3 regions of the Streptomyces sp. NBC_01006 genome follow, and region 3 is predicted to be linked to each of the others. Evidence: predicted binding sites of a transcription regulator. Region 3 holds the regulator's gene; each other region holds the start of a gene.
What was found. Region 3 encodes HrcA, which represses chaperone genes, less so after heat shock. Its sites were predicted from a motif close to TTNGCACTCNGNNNNNCNGAGTGCNAA; they were not measured.
Positions count from the first base shown of each region.

Region 1: groES (co-chaperone GroES) is a predicted target of HrcA. The motif match lies at 4,600-4,626, and genes of this name have one in related genera.
Region 2: groL (chaperonin GroEL) is a predicted target of HrcA. The motif match lies at 1,522-1,548, and genes of this name have one in related genera.

Region 1 is NZ_CP108700.1:4,984,680-4,991,197, forward strand. It holds gene OG509_RS22940 (FtsW/RodA/SpoVE family cell cycle protein) at 1-1,041, opposite strand, end outside; gene OG509_RS22945 (LCP family protein) at 1,029-2,264, opposite strand; gene OG509_RS22950 (sensor histidine kinase) at 2,321-3,826, opposite strand; gene OG509_RS22955 (response regulator transcription factor) at 3,819-4,514, opposite strand; gene groES (co-chaperone GroES) at 4,773-5,081, shown strand; gene groL (chaperonin GroEL) at 5,193-6,518, shown strand, end outside.
Region 2 is NZ_CP108700.1:3,818,247-3,824,764, forward strand. It holds gene groL (chaperonin GroEL) at 1-1,362, opposite strand, end outside; gene OG509_RS17310 (cold-shock protein) at 1,757-1,960, opposite strand; gene OG509_RS17315 (MoaD/ThiS family protein) at 2,344-2,622, opposite strand; gene thrC (threonine synthase) at 2,656-3,930, opposite strand; SAM riboswitch class I at 3,948-4,101, opposite strand; gene OG509_RS17325 (glucosyl-3-phosphoglycerate synthase) at 4,298-5,248, shown strand; gene OG509_RS17330 (trehalose-6-phosphate synthase) at 5,294-6,518, shown strand, end outside.
Region 3 is NZ_CP108700.1:2,937,328-2,943,845, reverse strand. It holds gene hemW (radical SAM family heme chaperone HemW) at 1-629, shown strand, start outside; gene OG509_RS13385 (Uma2 family endonuclease) at 730-1,308, shown strand; gene OG509_RS13380 (DUF3097 domain-containing protein) at 1,286-2,095, opposite strand; gene OG509_RS13375 (MBL fold metallo-hydrolase) at 2,124-2,849, opposite strand; gene hrcA (heat-inducible transcriptional repressor HrcA) at 3,005-4,021, shown strand; gene dnaJ (molecular chaperone DnaJ) at 4,022-5,161, shown strand; gene OG509_RS13360 (nitronate monooxygenase) at 5,309-6,400, shown strand; gene OG509_RS13355 (16S rRNA (uracil(1498)-N(3))-methyltransferase) at 6,397-6,518, shown strand, end outside.

The sequences.
Region 1 (6,518 bases), 2.0 Mb from region 3:
CACCGTGGTCAGGATGAAGTCGCTGCGCCCCGCGAAGCCGATCAGCTCCGGGTGCCCCATCCCCAGCCCCGTCCCCGACATGCCGCCCGTACCGAAGCTGAACAGCGCCTGCGCGGACTGGTCCGAGATGACCCCCGGCGGCCGTTCCTTCCAGTAGTACGACAGCGGCTCCAGCCACGCCGCCACACGCCCCTTGACGTGCGGTTCCGTCGAGCCCACCACGAAGGCGCCCACTGCCGCCATGAGCAGGCCGGTCACGATCCAGCTGGTGCGCTCGGTGGCGACGTACAGCATCACCACGAACACGCCGAAGAAGATCAGCGACGTACCCAGGTCCCGCTCGAAGACCAGCACCAGCAGCGACACGATCCACACCGTGATGATCGGCCCGAGCTGGCGCATCGGGGGCAGCCGCATGCCCAGGAACTTCCGGCCCGTCAGGGCCAGCGAATCGCGGTGGATGACCAGATAGCCCGCGAAGAAGATCGAGATCATGATCTTCACGAACTCGCCCGGCTGGAGCGAGAACCCGAACAGGATGATCCAGCGCTTCGCGCCGTACGTGTCCGCGCCGAAGAACGCCGGCGCGATCAGCAGCACCAGCGCGACCGCCATCGTGATGTAGATGAACCGCTGCAGCAGCCGGTGGTCCCGCAGCAGCGCCACCACGGCCAGGCACGCGGCCACGCCGATGACCGTCCACTGCAGCTGCCCCGGCGCGTTCGCCTCGCCGCCGTACCGCGCGATGTACGACTGGTCCAGCCGGTGCAGCAGCACCAGCCCCAGCCCCGACAGCAGCATGGCGAGCGGGAAGATCAACGGATCCGCGTACGCCGCGAACCGGCGCACGCCCAGGTGCCCCACCAGCGCCAGCAGCGTCATGCTGATCGTGAAGCCGGTGAGGTTGGCGGGCAGCTCGCCGTTCATCGCCAGGCCGGCGCTCGCGTGCCCGAAGACGGTGAGGGCGACGACGAAGACGAGGAGCAGCGCCTCGGTACGGCGGCGCGCGCCGGCCGTCGTGAGCGGCCTCAGTCCACGCACGGTATGCCGCCACCGTCGATGGCGGGGCTGCCGCTCGCGGTCGGGGCCGGGGCCGCGGGACCCGCTCCCGGAGGCGCCTCCGGGGCGCCGCTCGGGCTCGGAGCGGCCGCAGATGCGGAAGACCCCGGTCCGATCTGCTCGGCAATGAGGCGCTTTATCTTCATATCGTCTACGACGTTTACGTCCTCCCCATGGTTCCTTCCGAACCGCTCGATGGGCAGTGTCGTGAACGCCACCTTGCCGCCGGACAGGTTCTTCGCCTGCTTCACGAACGACAGCAGGTCCCAGCCCTCGTCCGTCACCACGTCCTGTTTCGCGGCGTCGATCAGCTTCATCAGCTTGACCGGATCGGTGAAGGTTCCGGCCGAGTTCAGCTTCTGCGTGGCACCCGCCAGGAAGGCCTGCTGCCGCTTCGTCCGGTCCAGGTCGCCCATGTCCAGGCCGTGCCGCTGGCGTACGAAGGCCAGGGACTGCTGACCGTTCAGGGTCTGGCGGCCCGCCGGGAAGTCGGCGCCCGAGTACTTGTCCTGCACCGGCTTCTTCAGGCACACCGGTACGCCGCCCAGCGCGTCCGCCAGGTGGTAGAAACCGGCCAGGTTGAGTTCGGCGAAGTGATCGACCGGGACGCCCAGGAAGTTCCGTACCGTCTCGATCTGTGCCTTGCGGCCGGCCTCCCGCCCCTCGCGCTCCAGCCGCCGCAGGTCCTTGGCCCCCTGGGCCGAGAGCCGCTCCTCCTCCTTGGCCTTCGCCAGCCCGTACGCCTTCTTGATCTTGTCCTTGCCCTGCCCCTGCCCCGGTCCCGGTCCCGCTATGTCGACGAAGTCGTCGCGCGGGACCGAGAAGGCCTTCGCCTGGCTGCCGTCGCCGGGGACATGGAGCAGGATCAGCGTGTTCGCGTTGTAGCCGCCGATGTCTGAGCTGCCGGCGTGCAGTTTGTCGAGGACCTCTTCCGGCAGTTTCTCGCCGTTCTGGTCGCGGCGACTGTCCAGGCCCATCAGCAGGATGTTGGTGTCGCCGTACTTCGACTTCTCGGCGCCCTCCAGGGCCTTGGAGCTGCCGATGCTGCCGGCGAGGTCCCGGTACACGTACCAGGCGCCGGCGGCGGCCATGACGGCCAGCGCGCAGACGGCGACGAGCAGGGTGCGGGCGATGCGGAACCGGCGGGGCCGGGGGTGGCGGGGCCGGCGGGCGGGGTGGCTGGTCTTCCTCCGGTGCGCGCTCATGCCAGTCGATGCTGGGGGAGGGGTGCTGAAGGAGTCCTGAGGATCCTGAAGGGCGTTCAGCACTCCCAGGGCCGGCTCGGAGCCGGAACCGGAGCCGTAACCGGATCCGGAGCCGGAACTTTGCCCGCCCCGCCAGCCGGCACGCGCAGCACGAGCCGGATGCCGCCGCCCGCCCTCGACGGCAGCGCGCGGGCCTCGCCGCCGTGCGCGCGGGCGATCTCGCGGACGATGGCCAGGCCGAGGCCCGTACCGCCGCCCGCGCGGCCGCGGTCCGGGTCCAGCCGGACGAACCGCTCGAAGACCCGGTCGCGGTCCTCCGCCGGGATGCCGGGGCCGTCGTCCTCGACCTCCAGCACCGCCCAGCCCCTCCCGCCCGGCTCCGCCGACTCGGTGGCCGCCCGTACGACGACCCCCGTACGGGCGTGCCGCAGCGCGTTGTCCACCAGGTTGGCCAGCGCCCGCTCCAGCCGCGCCGGATCCCCGGCCGCCGGTACGGGCGCCTGCGCGTCCAGCCGGAGCGGAACCCGGGGGGCCGGCCGCCGGGCCAGGTCCTCCGCGGCCAGCAGCGCCAGGTCCACCGGCTCGGTCCGCGGTACGGGGCCGCCGTCGAGGCGGGCGAGCAGCAGCAGGTCCGCCGCGATGCGCTGGAGCCGCTCGGTATCGGCCAGTGCGGCCGCGACCGACTCCCGGTCGGGGCGGCCCTGGGCCAGCGCCACCTCCAGCCGGGAGCGGACCGCGGCCAGCGGATTGCGCAGCTCGTGCGAGGCGTCCGCGGTGAACTGCCGCTGCCGGGCGTCGGACCGCTCCAGCCGGTCGAGCGTGTCGTTGACGGTCCGGGCCAGCTGGGCGATCTCGTCCGCCCCGCCGGGATCCGGAACGCGGCGGTCCAGCTCGCTGGCGGTGACCGCCGCGAGCTCGGTGCGGATCGCGGTGACGGGGCGCAGGGCATGCCCCGTCACCCACCAGGCGAGGGCCGCCGCGAAGCCGATCAGCGGGGGTGCGCCGGCCAGCAGGCCGAGGGCGATGGCGCGGGTCGCGTCGTCCACGTCGCCGAGCACGGTGACGGCGTACACCTCGTGCCCGCCCGGCGCATCGACCGCGACCACCGCGCGCCGTTCCGCGCCGGGGCGCGCGGGCGGGAGCACGGCGGAGCGGGAGTCCTCGCCGGACGCACGGGATGCACCGGACGCGCCCGATGCACCGGACGCGCCCGATGCACCGGGCGCGGGCGGGCGCAGGCCGCCGAGGTCGGGGGCGTCCCCGAGGTCCCCGGTGGAGGCGACGGTCCGCCCCTGCGCGTCCCGTACGAGGACCAGGTCCACCCCGCTCTCCGGCGCGGGCAGCCGCCCGCCGGGGAAGTCGTGGCCGTCGAGCTGGGCGGCGACCTTGCGGGCGGCGAGCTCGGTGCGGTTGGTGGTGTTGTCGAGGAGGTTGGCCCGCAGCAGGCTGTAGAGCCACAGCCCGCCGGCGCCCAGTACGGCGGCCATGGCGAGCGCGGCGGCCAGCGCCGCCCGCCGCCGGAGCGGCCCCGGACGCCCCCTCGGGGGCGTCCCCCTAGCCACCGTCGGGAGCCATGCGGTAGCCGGTGCCGTGCACGGTGAGGATCGAGCGGCGGCCGAAGGGGGCGTCGATCTTCTTGCGCAGCGAGGACACGTACACCTCGACGATGTTCGGGTCGATGGCGTGCGGGGTGTCCCAGACCTGGTCCAGGATGTCCTGCTTGGCGACGGCCCGGCCGGGCTGCTCCATCAGGCAGGCGAGTACGCCGAGCTCGCGGGCGGTGAGCTCGATGTCGTGCGTACCGCGGCGGCAGCGGCGGCCGGCGGGTTCGAGTACGAGGTCGCCGGCCTGGAGGGTGTGGTGGGGGTCGGCGGCGCCGGCGGTGGCGCCGGCCGCCCGCCGGGCGAGGGCGCGGAGCCGGGCGGCCAGGACCACGAACGAGAACGGCTTGGTGAGGTAGTCGTCGGCGCCGGAGTCGAGGCCTTCGGCCTCGTCGTACTCGCCGTCCTTGGCGGTCAGCATGAGGACGGGCGTGGGGTCGCCGTCCGCCCGCAGACGGGCGCAGATCTCGTAGCCGCTGAGGCCGGGCAGCATCAGGTCGAGCAGGACGGCGTCGTACGAGCCGGTGCGGGCGAGGTCCAGCCCGCGGTGGCCGTCGTGGGCGAGGTCGACCCAGTGCCCGTCGGCGGAGAGGCCGCGCCGCAGGGACTCGGCGAGGCCTTCTTCGTCTTCGACCACGAGAATGCGCACGCCCCAAGCGTCACATACCGCCCACCTCGGCAGCCCGGCCCGGGCCCCGGGGGCACCCCCGATCCGGATCTCCCGGCGGAGCGTGTTGGCACTCCGCTTGACCGAGTGCTAATCGCCGGAATAGTCTCGCACCTGGCACTCGCCACCGGTGAGTGCCAACACAGCGACGGGCAGGTCCGGCACCCGCGACGACGGATCCACCTGGTCGCCACCCCAGACAGTTAGCCCCGTGAGATCTCCGAAGGGGGAGGTCGGATCGTGACGACCACCAGCTCCAAGGTTGCCATCAAGCCGCTCGAGGACCGCATCGTGGTCCAGCCGCTCGACGCCGAGCAGACCACGGCTTCCGGCCTGGTCATCCCGGACACCGCGAAGGAGAAGCCCCAGGAGGGCGTCGTCCTCGCGGTCGGTCCGGGCCGCTTCGAGGACGGCCAGCGTCTCCCGCTGGACGTCAGCGTCGGCGACATCGTGCTGTACAGCAAGTACGGCGGCACCGAAGTGAAGTACAGCGGCGAGGAGTACCTCGTCCTCTCGGCTCGCGACGTCCTCGCGATCATCGAGAAGTAATCCACTTCATCTGTATTGCTTGAGCTGCGCCCCTGGTCACCCCGCTGATTGCCGGGCGGCAAGGGGCGCAGTTCGTTAAACCCGAGTTTTCGAGAGGGCTGAACCGCTCCCATGGCGAAGATCCTGAAGTTCGACGAGGACGCCCGTCGCGCCCTCGAGCGCGGCGTCAACAAGCTGGCCGACACGGTGAAGGTGACGATCGGCCCCAAGGGCCGCAACGTCGTCATCGACAAGAAGTTCGGCGCCCCCACCATCACCAACGACGGTGTCACCATCGCCCGCGAGGTCGAGCTGGACGACCCGTACGAGAACCTGGGCGCGCAGCTCGTGAAGGAGGTGGCTACCAAGACCAACGACATCGCGGGTGACGGCACCACCACCGCCACCGTGCTGGCCCAGGCGCTGGTCCGCGAGGGCCTGCGCAACGTCGCCGCCGGCGCCTCCCCGGCCGCCCTGAAGAAGGGCATCGACGCCGCGGTCAAGGCCGTGTCCGAGGAGCTCCTCGCGACCGCCCGCCCGATCGAGGACAAGTCCGACATCGCCGCCGTGGCCGCGCTCTCCGCGCAGGACCAGCAGGTCGGCGAGCTCATCGCCGAGGCGATGGACAAGGTCGGCAAGGACGGTGTCATCACCGTCGAGGAGTCCAACGCCTTCGGCCTGGAGCTGGAGTTCACCGAGGGCATGGCCTTCGACAAGGGCTACCTCTCGCCGTACATGGTCACCGACCAGGAGCGTATGGAGGCCGTCCTCGACGACCCGTACATCCTGATCAACCAGGGCAAGATCTCCTCCATCCAGGACCTCCTGCCGCTGCTCGAGAAGGTCATCCAGGCCGGCGCCTCGAAGCCGCTGCTGATCATCGCCGAGGACGTCGAGGGCGAGGCGCTCTCCACCCTCGTCGTCAACAAGATCCGCGGCACCTTCAACGCGGTCGCCGTCAAGGCCCCCGGCTTCGGTGACCGTCGCAAGGCGATGCTCCAGGACATGGCCACCCTCACCGGTGCCACCGTCATCGCCGAGGAGGTCGGCCTCAAGCTCGACCAGGCCGGTCTGGACGTCCTCGGTTCCGCGCGCCGCGTGACCATCTCCAAGGACGACACGACCATCGTCGACGGTGGCGGCAGCCACGACGAGGTCGTCGGCCGCGTCAACCAGATCAAGGCCGAGATCGAGTCCACCGACTCGGACTGGGACCGCGAGAAGCTGCAGGAGCGCCTGGCGAAGCTCGCCGGCGGCGTCTGCGTCATCAAGGTCGGCGCCGCCACCGAGGTGGAGCTCAAGGAGAAGAAGCACCGCCTCGAGGACGCCATCTCGGCGACCCGCGCCGCGGTCGAGGAGGGCATCGTCTCCGGCGGTGGCTCCGCGCTCGTCCACGCCGTGAAGGTGCTGGAGGGCAACCTGGGTCTGTCCGGCGACGAGGCCACGGGTGTCGCGGTC
Region 2 (6,518 bases), 880 kb from region 3:
GTTGACGGCGATCTGCTTGAGCGGGGCCTCCAGGGCGAGCTTCACGGCGTTGGCGCCGGTCGCCTCGTCACCCGACAGGTCGAGCTTCTCGAAGACCGAGGAAGCCTGGAGCAGGGCCACGCCACCACCGGCGACGATGCCCTCCTCGACGGCCGCCTTCGCGTTGCGAACGGCGTCCTCGATGCGGTGCTTGCGCTCCTTGAGCTCCACCTCGGTCGCGGCGCCGGCCTTGATGACGGCCACGCCGCCGGCCAGCTTCGCGAGGCGCTCCTGGAGCTTCTCGCGGTCGTAGTCCGAGTCGGAGTTCTCGATCTCGGCGCGGATCTGGTTGACGCGACCCTGAACCTGGTCGCTGTCGCCCGAACCGTCGACGATCGTGGTCTCGTCCTTGGTGATGACGACCTTGCGGGCGCGGCCCAGCAGGTCCAGGCCCGCGTTCTCGAGCTTGAGGCCGACCTCCTCGGAGATGACCGTGCCGCCCGTGAGGATGGCGATGTCACCGAGCATGGCCTTGCGGCGGTCACCGAAGCCCGGGGCCTTGACGGCCACGGAGCGGAAGGTGCCGCGGATCTTGTTGACGACCAGGGTCGACAGGGCCTCGCCCTCGACGTCCTCGGCGATGATCAGCAGCGGCTTGCCGGACTGCATGACCTTCTCAAGGAGCGGCAGCAGGTCCTTGACCGAGCCGATCTTCGAGTTGACGATCAGGATGTACGGGTCGTCGAGCGACGCCTCCATACGCTCCATGTCGGTGGCGAAGTACGCCGAGATGTAGCCCTTGTCGAAGCGCATGCCCTCGGTGAGCTCAAGCTCCAGACCGAAGGTCTGGGACTCCTCGACGGTGATGACGCCTTCCTTGCCGACCTTGTCCATGGCCTCGGCGATGAGCTCGCCGATCTGGGTGTCGGCGGCGGAGATGGAGGCCGTGGAAGCGATCTGCTCCTTGGTCTCGACATCCTTGGCCTGCGCCAGCAGGGCGGCGGAGACGGCCTCGACGGCCTTCTCGATGCCGCGCTTGAGGGCCATCGGGTTGGCGCCGGCGGCCACGTTGCGCAGGCCCTCGCGGACGAGCGCCTGGGCGAGCACGGTGGCGGTGGTCGTACCGTCGCCCGCGACGTCGTCCGTCTTCTTGGCGACTTCCTTGACCAGCTCGGCGCCGATCTTCTCGTACGGGTCCTCGAGCTCGATCTCCTTGGCGATGGAGACACCATCGTTGGTGATCGTGGGGGCGCCCCACTTCTTCTCAAGGACGACGTTGCGACCCTTGGGGCCAAGGGTGACCTTGACGGCGTCGGCGAGCTGGTTCATCCCGCGCTCGAGACCGCGCCGGGCCTCCTCGTCGAACGCAATGATCTTGGCCATCTGAAGTGGTCCTCCAGGACTGGGGTTCCCCCTGCACCGTCGGTACGAGGGGAGGGTTGGATTGCTCCGGACCGCGCCCGCGCCCGCGACGGACGGCCTGCGTGCCCGGCGGTTCCTTCCCGCCGGACCCTGCGGGCCTCACCGACCCGGTCCTGTGTAGTAGCACTCTCACCAGGAGAGTGCTAACGCCAATGATTAGCACTCGACCCCCGAGAGTGCAAGCGGCTTCGAAGAAGCCTCGTTGAGGGGTGGCGGTCGGGCGACGGGCGGGCGCAAGCGGCTTCGGGCACACGGCCCGGGGGGGGGCGGGGCCGGACATGCGTCGAGGGTCCACATCCCTCCTCCAGGATGTGGACCCTCGTACGTAATGCGTCGCTGGTCGATCGCGCCGGGGCTAGACGGCGAGCTTGACCATGTCCGCCTGCGGACCCTTCTGGCCCTGCGAGATCTCGAACTCGACCCGCTGACCCTCTTCAAGGGTGCGGTACCCGTCCATCTGGATGGCGCTGTAGTGGACGAACACATCCGCACCACCGTCGACCGCGATGAAGCCGTAGCCCTTCTCCGCGTTGAACCACTTGACGGTGCCCTGAGCCATGCCTAACTCCCCTATTACTGGCCCTTGCGCAGGACCGCACTTCGCGGTCCCGGGTCAGAACTTGCGCCGGAACGCCTCGACCGGGGCTGAATGTATCCGCACCGCTGCTGTCTGCAACAGGTCAATCCGACGAGAAATCTGGACACGGGGATACATTGAAATAGAGTGAAAAGTTGGCATATTCCCGGGCAACTCGGACCCGGCATATCTCGCCAAAGCCCCATACCGCACTTGCACATTGACTCAATGTCAACCATCACGCGACCCGCTCATATGCGGCGGGCAAGAACAGCGGAGGGGACTTCCCCAACTCTACCGCGCCCAACCAAGCAGAATTACCCCCTCCGCTTTTACCGGAGGGGGTAATTCTGGGCTTTCGCGTGTCAGCAGCCGCCTGCGACGGCGGGAATGATCGAGACGCCCGCGCCGTCCGGCGTCACCGCGTCCAGACCGCCCTCGAAGCGCACGTCGTCGTCGTTGACGTAGACGTTCACGAAGCGGCGCAGCTTGCCCTGGTCGTCCAGGACGCGGGCGGCGATGCCCGGGTGGCTCGCCTCCAGGGAGGCGATGACCTCGGAGAGGGTCGCGCCCTCGGCGGAGACCTCGGCCTGGCCGCCGGTGTAGGTGCGCAGGATGGTGGGGATGCGGACGTTGACGCTCATGGCGCTACTGCCTTTCCGGGTGTCAGGGGGAGATCAGGCCAGGTTGGCGGAGCGGAACGCGTCCAGGCTCGGGCGGATGGTGGCGGTCTGCCCGCTGTCCGCGGCCACCGCCTCCAGGGTCTTGAGGCCGTCACCGGTGTTGAGGACCACCGTGGTCAGCGCCGGGTCGAGCTGCCCGTTCTCGATGAGCTTCTTGGTCACGCCGACGGTCACGCCGCCCGCGGTCTCGGCGAAGATGCCCTCGGTCTGCGCGAGGATCTTGATGGCCTCGACGACCTGCTCGTCGGTGACGTCCTCGACGTAGCCGCCCGTACGGCGGGCGATGTCCAGGACGTACGGGCCGTCGGCCGGGTTGCCGATGGCGAGCGACTTGGCGATGGTGTTCGGCTTCTGCGGGCGGACCACGTCGTGGCCGGCCTTGAAGGCGGTGGAGACCGGGGAGCAGCCCTCGGCCTGCGCGCCGAAGATCTTGTACGGCTTGTCCTCGACGAGCCCGAGCTTGATCAGCTCCTGCAGACCCTTGTCGATCTTCGTCAGCTGCGAGCCGGACGCGATCGGGATCACGATCTGGTCGGGCAGCTGCCAGCCGAGCTGCTCGCAGATCTCGTACGCGAGGGTCTTGGAGCCCTCGCCGTAGTACGGACGGAGGTTGACGTTGACGAAGCCCCAGCCCTCGCCGAGCGGGTCGCCGATGAGCTCGGAGCAGAAGCGGTTGACGTCGTCGTAGTTGCCCTCGATGCCGACGAGGTCGCCGCCGTACACACCGGCCATGACGACCTTGCCCTGCTCCAGGTCGTGCGGGATGAACACGCAGGAGCGGAAGCCGGCCCGGGCGGCCGCGGCGCCGACGGCGCCGGCCAGGTTGCCGGTGGAGGAGCAGGACAGGGTGGTGAAGCCGAAGGCACGGGCGGCCTCGACGGCGATGGCCACAACGCGGTCCTTGAAGGAGTGGGTCGGGTTGCCGGAGTCGTCCTTGACGTACAGCTTGCCCGTGACGCCGAGCTCCTTGGCCAGGTTGGCCGCGTCCACGAGCTTGGTGAAGCCGGGGTTCAGGCTGGGCTTGGAGGCCACGTCCGCGGGGACGGGCAGCAGCGGGGCGTAGCGCCAGATGTTGTTGGGGCCGGCCTCGATCGCGGCGCGCAGGGCCTCGGGGTCACCGGCGGGAAGGTCGTAGGCGACTTCCAGCGGACCGAAGCACTCGACGCAGGCGAAGATGGGTCCGAGTTCGAAACGGGTACCGCACTCACGACACGAGAGGCCGGTGGCAGGTCCGAGATCGACAGAGGTGGCAACAGTCTGTGCAGCCATGATGGCGAGGCCCTTTCTCCTCATCTTCCCCATGGCGCACTTCGCCATGAGACGGAATTGGCACCTTCCCTAGCCGGGGACCTCGCTGCCGCAAGCAAGCAAGCGCGAGAACCGACTGGAGGGTTGCCGGGGCTTCAACGGGCCGTGTCCCTCTGCCCCTCTGGATGAGCGGTATGGCACCGGGCCGCGCGCTCTGCGGCGCGTCCGGGCGTTTGTGCGCGGGGACCCCCGGCATGCGGTGGTCCTTCGCGTTGTTCAAGACTGTAACTGAAGGTCCGGGTGGTTGAGACAGCCGTCCGAACCGCGAGATGGATCACTTTTCGGCCGAAACCGCCGGGGAGCGAGCGACGACCAGGGAGTGCTGAACGTGCTGGAAGAGGTGGAGCGCTGGTTCGCGGACCGCTCCTGGTCCGCGGCCGACCGACCGCTCGACCAGCTGCTTTCCGCCAAGCGGGCGGCGGGCACCACGGTCAGCGTCGTCCTGCCCGCGCTCGACGAGGAGGAGACGGTCGGCGCGATCGTCGAGGTGATCCGGCGCGATCTGATCGACGGGCTGCCGCTGCCGCTGGTCGACGAACTGGTCGTGATCGACTCGGGCTCCACCGACCGGACCGCCGAGGTGGCCGCCAAGGCCGGCGCCCGGGTGGTGCACCGCGACGACATCCTGCCGCGGATTCCGGCCGTGCACGGCAAGGGCGAGGTGCTGTGGCGCTCGCTGCTGGCCACCACCGGGGACGTCGTCTGCTTCGTCGACGCGGACCTGCGGGACTTCTCCTCCGCCTTCGTGTCCGGGATCGTGGGCCCGCTGCTGACCGAGCCCGACGTGCAGTTCGTCAAGGCGATGTACGACCGCCCGCTCGGGGACGCTCCCGGCCAGGGCGGCCGGGTCACCGAGCTGGTCGCCCGTCCGCTCCTCAATCTCCACTGGCCGCAGCTGGCCGGCTTCGTCCAGCCGCTGGGCGGCGAGTACGCCGTGCGCCGGGCCCTGCTGGAACGTTTGCCCTTCCCCGTCGGGTACGGAGTAGAGCTCGGCCTGCTGGTGGACGCGCTGCACACCGTCGGACTGGACGCGCTGGCCCAGGTGGACGTGGGCGTACGGCTCCACCGCCATCAGGACGGCCAGGCGCTGGGCCGCATGGCCGCGGCGATCTACCGGACGGCGCAGCTGCGGCTCTCGCGCGGGCATCTCGTACGGCCGGAGCTGACGCAGTTCGAGCGCGGCCCGGAGGGGTTCACGCCGCGCACGTACGCCGTGGACACCGAGGAGCGGCCGCCGATGGCCGGGGTGAAGGAGTACTCCGGCCGCCGGGTGGCGTGAGGGAACTGACGTTTGAGCGGGCGGGCCCCGGGCTAGGTTCGCCGCATGGCTTCCCAGGTACTCGTTGCAGCGAACCGCGGCCCGCTCTCCTACGCACTCGACGACGACGGCACCCTCACGGCCCGGCGCGGCGGGGGCGGACTCGTCTCCGGCCTCTCCGCCGCCCTCGCCCGCCAGCCGGAGGCGCTGTGGATCTGCGCGGCGCTGTCGGACGCGGACCGAGAGGCGGTCCGCCGGTGCGTCTCCGAGCCCGGTGTCCGGATGTTGGACATCGATCCCACGACGTACGACGACGCGTACAACGGCATCGCGAACTCGGTGCTGTGGTTCACCCACCACCACCTGTACGACATCCCCCGCGAGCCGGTCTTCGACGCGGAGTTCCGCCGTCAGTGGGATTCGTACGTCGCGTACAACCACGCCTTCGCGCTGGCGCTGGCCGAGGAGGCGGGCGAGGGCGCGGCGGTGCTCGTGCAGGACTACCACCTGGCGCTGGTCCCGGGTGAGCTGCGCGAACTGCGGCCCGATCTGAAGATCAGCCACTTCACGCACACCCCGTGGGCCTCGCCGGAGTTCCTGGAGATGCTCCCCGACGACATCCGTTCGCAGCTGGTGTGGGGCATGCTCGGTGCGGACATCGTGGGCTTCCACACCTGGGCGTGGGCGGACAGCTTCTTGGCCGGCGCGCACATCGACGACACGAGCGGCATCGCCCGCCCGATCGGGGACCCGCGGCGCAGGGTGCAGCACCAGAGGAGGGGCGCGCACATCCGGTACACGGACGTGGCCGTGTACCCGCTGGGCGTGGACGGGGACGAGCTGCGGGCGCTGGCGCACCGGCCGGAGGTGAACGACAAGCTGGCGGCGCTGCGCACCGACGTCGGGGACCGCAGGACGATCGTCCGGGTGGACCGGACGGAGCTGTCGAAGAACATCGTGCGCGGGCTGCTCGCGTACCGGGAGCTGCTGACGGTGCACCCCGAGTGGCGCGGGCGGGTGGTGCACCTGGCGTCCGCGTACCCGTCCCGGCAGGACCTGGCGGTGTACCGGTCCTACACGGAGGCGGTACGGGAGCTGGCGGAGCGGATCAACGAGGAGTTCGGTACGGCGGACTGGCAGCCGGTGCTGGTGTCGGTGAAGGACGACTTCGCCCGCTCCCTGGCGGCGTACCGGCTGGCGGACGTGGCGCTGGTCAACCCGGTACGGGACGGGATGAACCTGGTGGCGAAGGAGATCCCGGTGGTGTCGGACGCGGGGTGCGCGCTCGTGC
Region 3 (6,518 bases):
GGGAGACCGACGAGGACTGGCGCGCCTCCCTGGCCGCCGCCCTCGGCGCGGGCCCGGACCACATCAGCGCGTACGCGCTGATCGTGGAGGAGGGCACGCAGCTGGCGCGGCGGATCCGGCGGGGCGAGGTCCCGATGACGGACGACGACGTGCACGCCGACCGGTACCTGATCGCGGACTCGGTGATGGCCGAGGCCGGGTACTCCTGGTACGAGGTCTCGAACTGGGCCACCTCGGAGGCCGGCCGCTGCCTGCACAACGAGCTGTACTGGCGCGGCGCCGACTGGTGGGGCGCCGGCCCCGGAGCCCACTCGCACGTGGGCGGGGTCCGCTGGTGGAACGTGAAGCACCCGGGCGCCTACGCCGCCGCCCTCGCGGAGGGCCGCTCCCCGGGCGCGGGCCGCGAGCTCCTCTCCGAGGAGGACCGCCGGGTGGAGCGGATCCTGCTGGAGCTGCGCCTGGTGGACGGCGTCCCGCTGTCCCTGCTGGCCCCGGCCGGCCTCGCGGCCTCCCGCCGCGCCCTGTCCGACGGCCTCCTGGAGGCCACCCCGTACGAGGCGGGCCACGCCGTCCTGACCCTGCGCGGCCGCCTGCTGGCGGACGCGGTGGTCCGCGACCTGGTGGACTGATCTCTCGGGGGAGTGAATCCCCGCCGAACCGGCCTGCGCCTGCCTACTCTGTCCCTAGGCTGCCGTCGACAGTACGCGGCGGATGTGGAGGACCACGGAGATGACCGCTGTGGACGAGCGTGGGATGGCGAAGTTCTTCGATCGGTTCGAGCCTCCCGAGGGCGTCAAGGTCGAGCTCCTCCGGGGGGAAATCGTGATGATGGCCAGTCCCGATCTGGTTCACAACCTGATCGTCGAAGACGTGCAGGACCAGATCCCGCGCAAGCGGTGGGCACGGCTACAGACCCAGGACGTCGACGTCACCGACGAGGCCAGCGAGCCCGTCCCGGACCTTGTGGTCGTGGATCGCCAGGTCCGCCCGGACTCGGGCCGCCTCCTGCTGTCCAAGCTGATCACCCTGGTGGTGGAGGTGGTTTCCAAGACCAGCGTCGACAGGGACTACGGCGTCAAGCGCTCGATCTACGCCGCAGGCGAGGTGCCCGCCTATCTGATCATCGACCCGGTCGTGGCCCACTGCGTCCTGCTCACCGTCCCGGTCGGGAGGGGCGACGAAGCCGACTACCGGGCCCAGCAGATCACGAAGTTCGGTGAGCCGCTTCCGCTGGAACTGCTCGGCATCGAGCTGGACACCAGCGAATTCGGCACGTATCAGGGAGTCAGGCCCCACCGCCGACCGTGACGAAGTCGATCAGTTCCTCCACGCGGCCCAGCAGGACCGGCTCCAGGTCCTTGTAGGACCGGACGCGGGACAGGATGTGCTGCCAGGCGGCTCCGGTGTTCTGCGGCCAGCCCAGCGCCCTGCAGACGCCCGTCTTCCAGTCCTGGCCCGGCGGGATCACCGGCCAGGCGGCGATGCCCAGCGCGGACGGCTTCACCGCCTGCCAGACGTCCACGTACGGGTGGCCGACGATCAGGACGTCCGACGAGGTCACCGACGCCGCGATGCGGGATTCCTTCGAACCCGGGACCAGGTGGTCCACCAGGACGCCGAGGCGGGCGTCGGCCGTCGGGGCGAAGTCCGCCACCACCGCCGGGAGGTCGTCGATGCCCTCCAGGTACTCCACCACCACGCCCTCGATCCGCAGGTCGTCGCCCCAGACCCGCTCCACCAGCTCGGCGTCGTGCCGGCCCTCGACGTAGATCCGCCCGGCGCGCGCCACACGGGCGCGCGCCCCGGGGACCGCCACGGAGCCCGACGCCGTGCGCAAGGGCGCCGCAGGGGCCCTTGAGGGGCGGGTCAGGGTCACCACGGCGCCCTCCAGCAGGAACCCCCGCGGCTCCAGCGGGAACACCCGCCGCTTGCCGAAGCGGTCCTCCAGGGTCACCGTGCCCGCCTCGCAGGCCACCACCGCGCCGCAGAAGTCCGTACCCGCCACCTCGACCACCAGGTCGGTGTCCGCCGGTACCTCCGGCACCGGCTTGGGGCGCTTCCACTGCGGGGTCAGGTCGGGGGAGTACTCGCGCATCCGGCCGAGCGTAGGAGAGAGAGCGGGCTCACGGGCCCGACACGCCGAACCGCCGTGCCAGTGTGTCGCGTTGCTCACGGACGAAGCCCGCCGAGACCACCGCTCCGTGACCCGGCACGTACAGCGCGTCGTCCCCGCCCAGCGACAGCAGCCGGTCCAGCGCCGCCGGCCACTGCGCCGGCACCGCGTCGCTGCCCGCCTGCGGCTCGCCCGACTCCTCGACGAGGTCCCCGCAGAACACCGTCTCGCGCTCGCCGGGGACGAACACCGCCAGGTCGTGCGGGGTGTGCCCGGGCCCGACGTTGGCCAGCAGCACCTGCACCCCGCCCAGCTCCAGCGTCCATTCGCCCGACACGGAGTGCCCCGGCACCACGAGCAGGTCCACCGCCTCGGCGGCCTCGGCCTCCGCCAGCCCCTGCAGGACCGCGCTGACGCGCAGCTCCTCCCGGCCCGTCGACAGCTCCGCGTCCAGCCCGACCGCCCCGTACACCTCGGCCCCGGCGAACGCCGCCACGCCCAGTACGTGATCGAAATGGCCGTGCGTGAATGCGATATGCGTCACGCGCCGCCCCGTCAGCCGCTCCGCCTCGGCCCGCAGCTGCGCGCCTTCGCGTACGCAGGATCCGGGATCGATCAGGAGGATCGACTCGTCCCCCACCACCAGTCCCACCGTGCAGTCCCACACCGGGAGTCGTCGCCGTCCGGTCCGCCCGGTCAGCCGCTCCCAGCCCGCCTCTTCCCAACGCACGTCCATGCCGCGACGCTACCCTGGCGGGCCGCCCTTGCCAGGCCCTTACTACCCGGCCGTACACTGGCCGGGGGATCTCTGGCACTCGAACGCCCGGAGTGCCAACGAAGCCGATGAAACCGCCCATGACGAGCGCCGACGACCAGCAGGAGGTGTGCGCGATGCTCAGCGAACGCAGACTCGAGGTGCTGCGCGCCATCGTCCAGGACTACGTCGGGACGGAGGAGCCGGTCGGCTCCAAGGCGCTCACCGAGCGGCACCGGCTCGGCGTCTCGCCCGCCACCGTGCGCAACGACATGGCCGTGCTGGAGGACGAGGGCTACATCGCCCAGCCCCACACCAGCGCCGGGCGGATCCCCACGGACAAGGGCTACCGGCTCTTCGTCGACAAGCTGGCGGGGGTCAAACCGCTGTCGACGCCCGAGCGCCGGGCCATCCAGAACTTCCTCGACGGCGCCGTCGACCTCGACGACGTCGTCGGCCGAACCGTGCGGCTGCTCGCGCAGCTCACCCGGCAGGTCGCCGTCGTCCAGTACCCGAGCCTGACCCGGTCCACGGTCCGGCACGTCGAGCTGCTGTCGCTGGCTCCGGCCCGGCTGATGCTCGTGCTGATCACCGACACGGGCCGGGTCGAGCAGCGGCTCGTCGACTGCCAGACGCCGTTCGGCGAGACCTCGCTCGCCGATCTGCGGGCGCGGCTCAACAGCCGGGTAGTCGGCCGCCGGTTCACCGACGTGCCGCAGCTCGTGCAGGACCTGCCGGAATCCTTCGATCCGGAGGACCGCAGCACGGTGTCGACGGTGCTCTCCACCCTGCTGGAGACGCTGGTCGAGGAGGCCGAGGAGCGGCTGATGATCGGCGGAACCGCCAATCTCACGCGCTTCGGACACGATTTTCCCCTGACGATCAGGCCGGTGCTCGAAGCGCTGGAGGAGCAGGTCGTGCTCCTCAAGCTGCTGGGCGAGGCCAACGAGTCGGGAATGGCCGTACGGATCGGGCATGAGAATGCCTACGAGGGACTGAACTCCACGTCCGTCGTCTCGGTCGGCTACGGTTCGGGCGGCGAGACTGTCGCCAAACTCGGCGTGGTCGGACCGACCCGCATGGACTACCCCGGAACGATGGGAGCGGTACGCGCAGTGGCACGTTACGTCGGACAGATCCTGGCGGAGTCGTAAGTGGCCACGGACTACTACGCCGTTCTCGGCGTGCGCCGCGACGCATCGCAGGACGAGATCAAGAAGGCCTTCCGCCGCCTCGCGCGTGAACTCCACCCGGATGTGAATCCGGACCCGAAGACGCAGGAGCGCTTCAAGGAGATCAACGCGGCGTACGAGGTGCTCTCGGACCCGCAGAAGAAGCAGGTCTACGACCTCGGTGGCGACCCGCTGTCCTCCTCGGGCGGCGGTGGCGGCGCGGGCGGCTTCGGTGCGGGCGGCTTCGGCAACTTCTCCGACATCATGGACGCCTTCTTCGGCCAGGCCTCGCAGCGCGGTCCGCGCTCGCGGACCCGCCGCGGCCAGGACGCCATGATCCGCCTCGACCTGGAGCTGGACGAGGCAGCCTTCGGCACCACCAAGGACATCCAGGTCGACACGGCCGTCGTCTGCACCACCTGCTCCGGCGAGGGCGCGGCCCCCGGCACCTCGGCGCAGACGTGTGACATGTGCCGTGGCCGCGGTGAGGTCTCGCAGGTCACCCGGTCCTTCCTGGGCCAGGTCATGACCTCGCGCCCCTGCCCCCAGTGCCAGGGCTTCGGCACCGTGGTCCCGACCCCGTGCCCCGAGTGCGCGGGCGACGGACGGGTCCGCTCCCGCCGCAGCCTCACGGTCAAGATCCCGGCCGGCGTCGAGAACGGCACCCGGATCCAGCTCGCGGGCGAGGGCGAGGTCGGCCCCGGCGGCGGCCCCGCCGGCGACCTGTACGTGGAGATCCACGAGCTGTCGCACCCGACCTTCCAGCGGCGCGGGGACGACCTGCACTGCACGGTGACCATCCCCATGACGGCCGCGGCCCTGGGCACCAAGTGCCCGCTGGAGACCCTGGACGGTTTGGAGGAGATCGACATCCGCCCGGGCACCGGCTCCGGCCAGTCGATCCCGCTGCACGGGCGCGGCGTCACGCACCTGCGCGGCGGCGGCCGCGGCGACCTGATCGTCCACGTCGAGGTCACCACTCCCGGCAAGCTGGACGCCCAGCAGGAGGAGCTGCTGCGCCAGCTCGCCAAGCTGCGCGGCGAGGAGCGGCCCATGGGCCAGTTCGCGCCGGGTCAGCAGGGCCTGTTCAGCCGCCTGAAGGACGCCTTCAACGGCCGCTGACCGGCCTGCCGCCAGACGTACGAGCCCGGTCCGGGGATGCTCCGGACCGGGCTCGCCGCATCGTTCCGGACGACGCCGGGGAAGCGGACTATGCCAGGCGAATGCCGTGATTCGGCCCGGTGGGCGGGACATGGCACGATGCAGTGCATGTCCTCCGCACCGTACGGTCTCTCCCCATACCCGATCGTGCAGGCTCCCATGGCGGGCGGCGCCTCCTGTCCGCCACTGGCCGCAGCCGTGTGCGAGGCGGGCGGTCTGGGCTTCCTGGCCGGCGGCTACAAGACCGCCGACGGCGTGTACCAGGAGATCAAGCAGCTGCGCGCGCTCACCCGGCGCCCGTTCGGTGTGAACCTCTTCATGCCGCAGACCGGGTACGTGGACCCGGCCGCCGTGGAGGCGTACCGCGGGCAGCTGGCCGGCGAGGCCAGCTGGTACGAGCTGTCCCTGGCCGACGAGGACATCATCGGCACCAGCGACGACGGCTACGACGCCAAGCTCGCGATCCTCCTCGAAGACCCGGTCCCCGTGGTCTCGTTCACCTTCGGCTGCCCCTCGCCCGCGGTCCTCGCCGCCCTGCGCAAGGCCGGCACGTACTCGGTCGTCACCGTCACCTCGGTCGACGAGGCCCGCGCCGCCCAGGCGGCGGGCGCCGACGCGGTCTGCGTCCAGGGCGTGGAGGCGGGCGGCCACCAGGGGACCCACCGCGACGACCCGCAGGCCGACGGCACGGCGGGCGTGGGCCTGCTCGCGCTGGTGGCCCAGGTACGGGAGGCCGTGGCCCTCCCGATCATCGCGGCCGGCGGTCTGATGCGGGGCTCGCAGATCGCGGCGCTGCTGGCGGCGGGCGCGGAGGCGGCGCAGCTCGGCACCGCGTTCCTGGCCTGCCCCGAGTCCGGCGCGCACCCGCTGCACAAGCAGTCGCTGACGGACCCCCTGTTCCCCCACACGGAGCTGACCAGGGCGTTCTCGGGGCGGCCGGCCCGGGGCCTGGTGAACCGGTTCATGCGCGAGCACGGGCCGTACGCCCCGGCCGCGTACCCGCAGATCCACCACATGACCGCCGGGCTGCGCAAGGCCGCCGCCGCGGCCGGGGACCCGCAGGGCATGGCCCTGTGGGCGGGCCAGGGGCACCGGCTGGCGAGGGCGCTGCCCGCGCGGGAACTGGTGGAGGTGCTGGCGGCCGAACTGGCCGAGGCCCGATCCGTGTTGAAGTCGATGAACAACAGGAGTACGTCATGACCGCCCCCGTGTTCGTGGTCGAAGAGGTCCCCGCGGGGCCGGAGTTCGTGCTCGACGGTCCCGAAGGCCGGCACGCGGTGTCCGTGAAACGGCTGAACCCGGGCGAGGACGTGGTCCT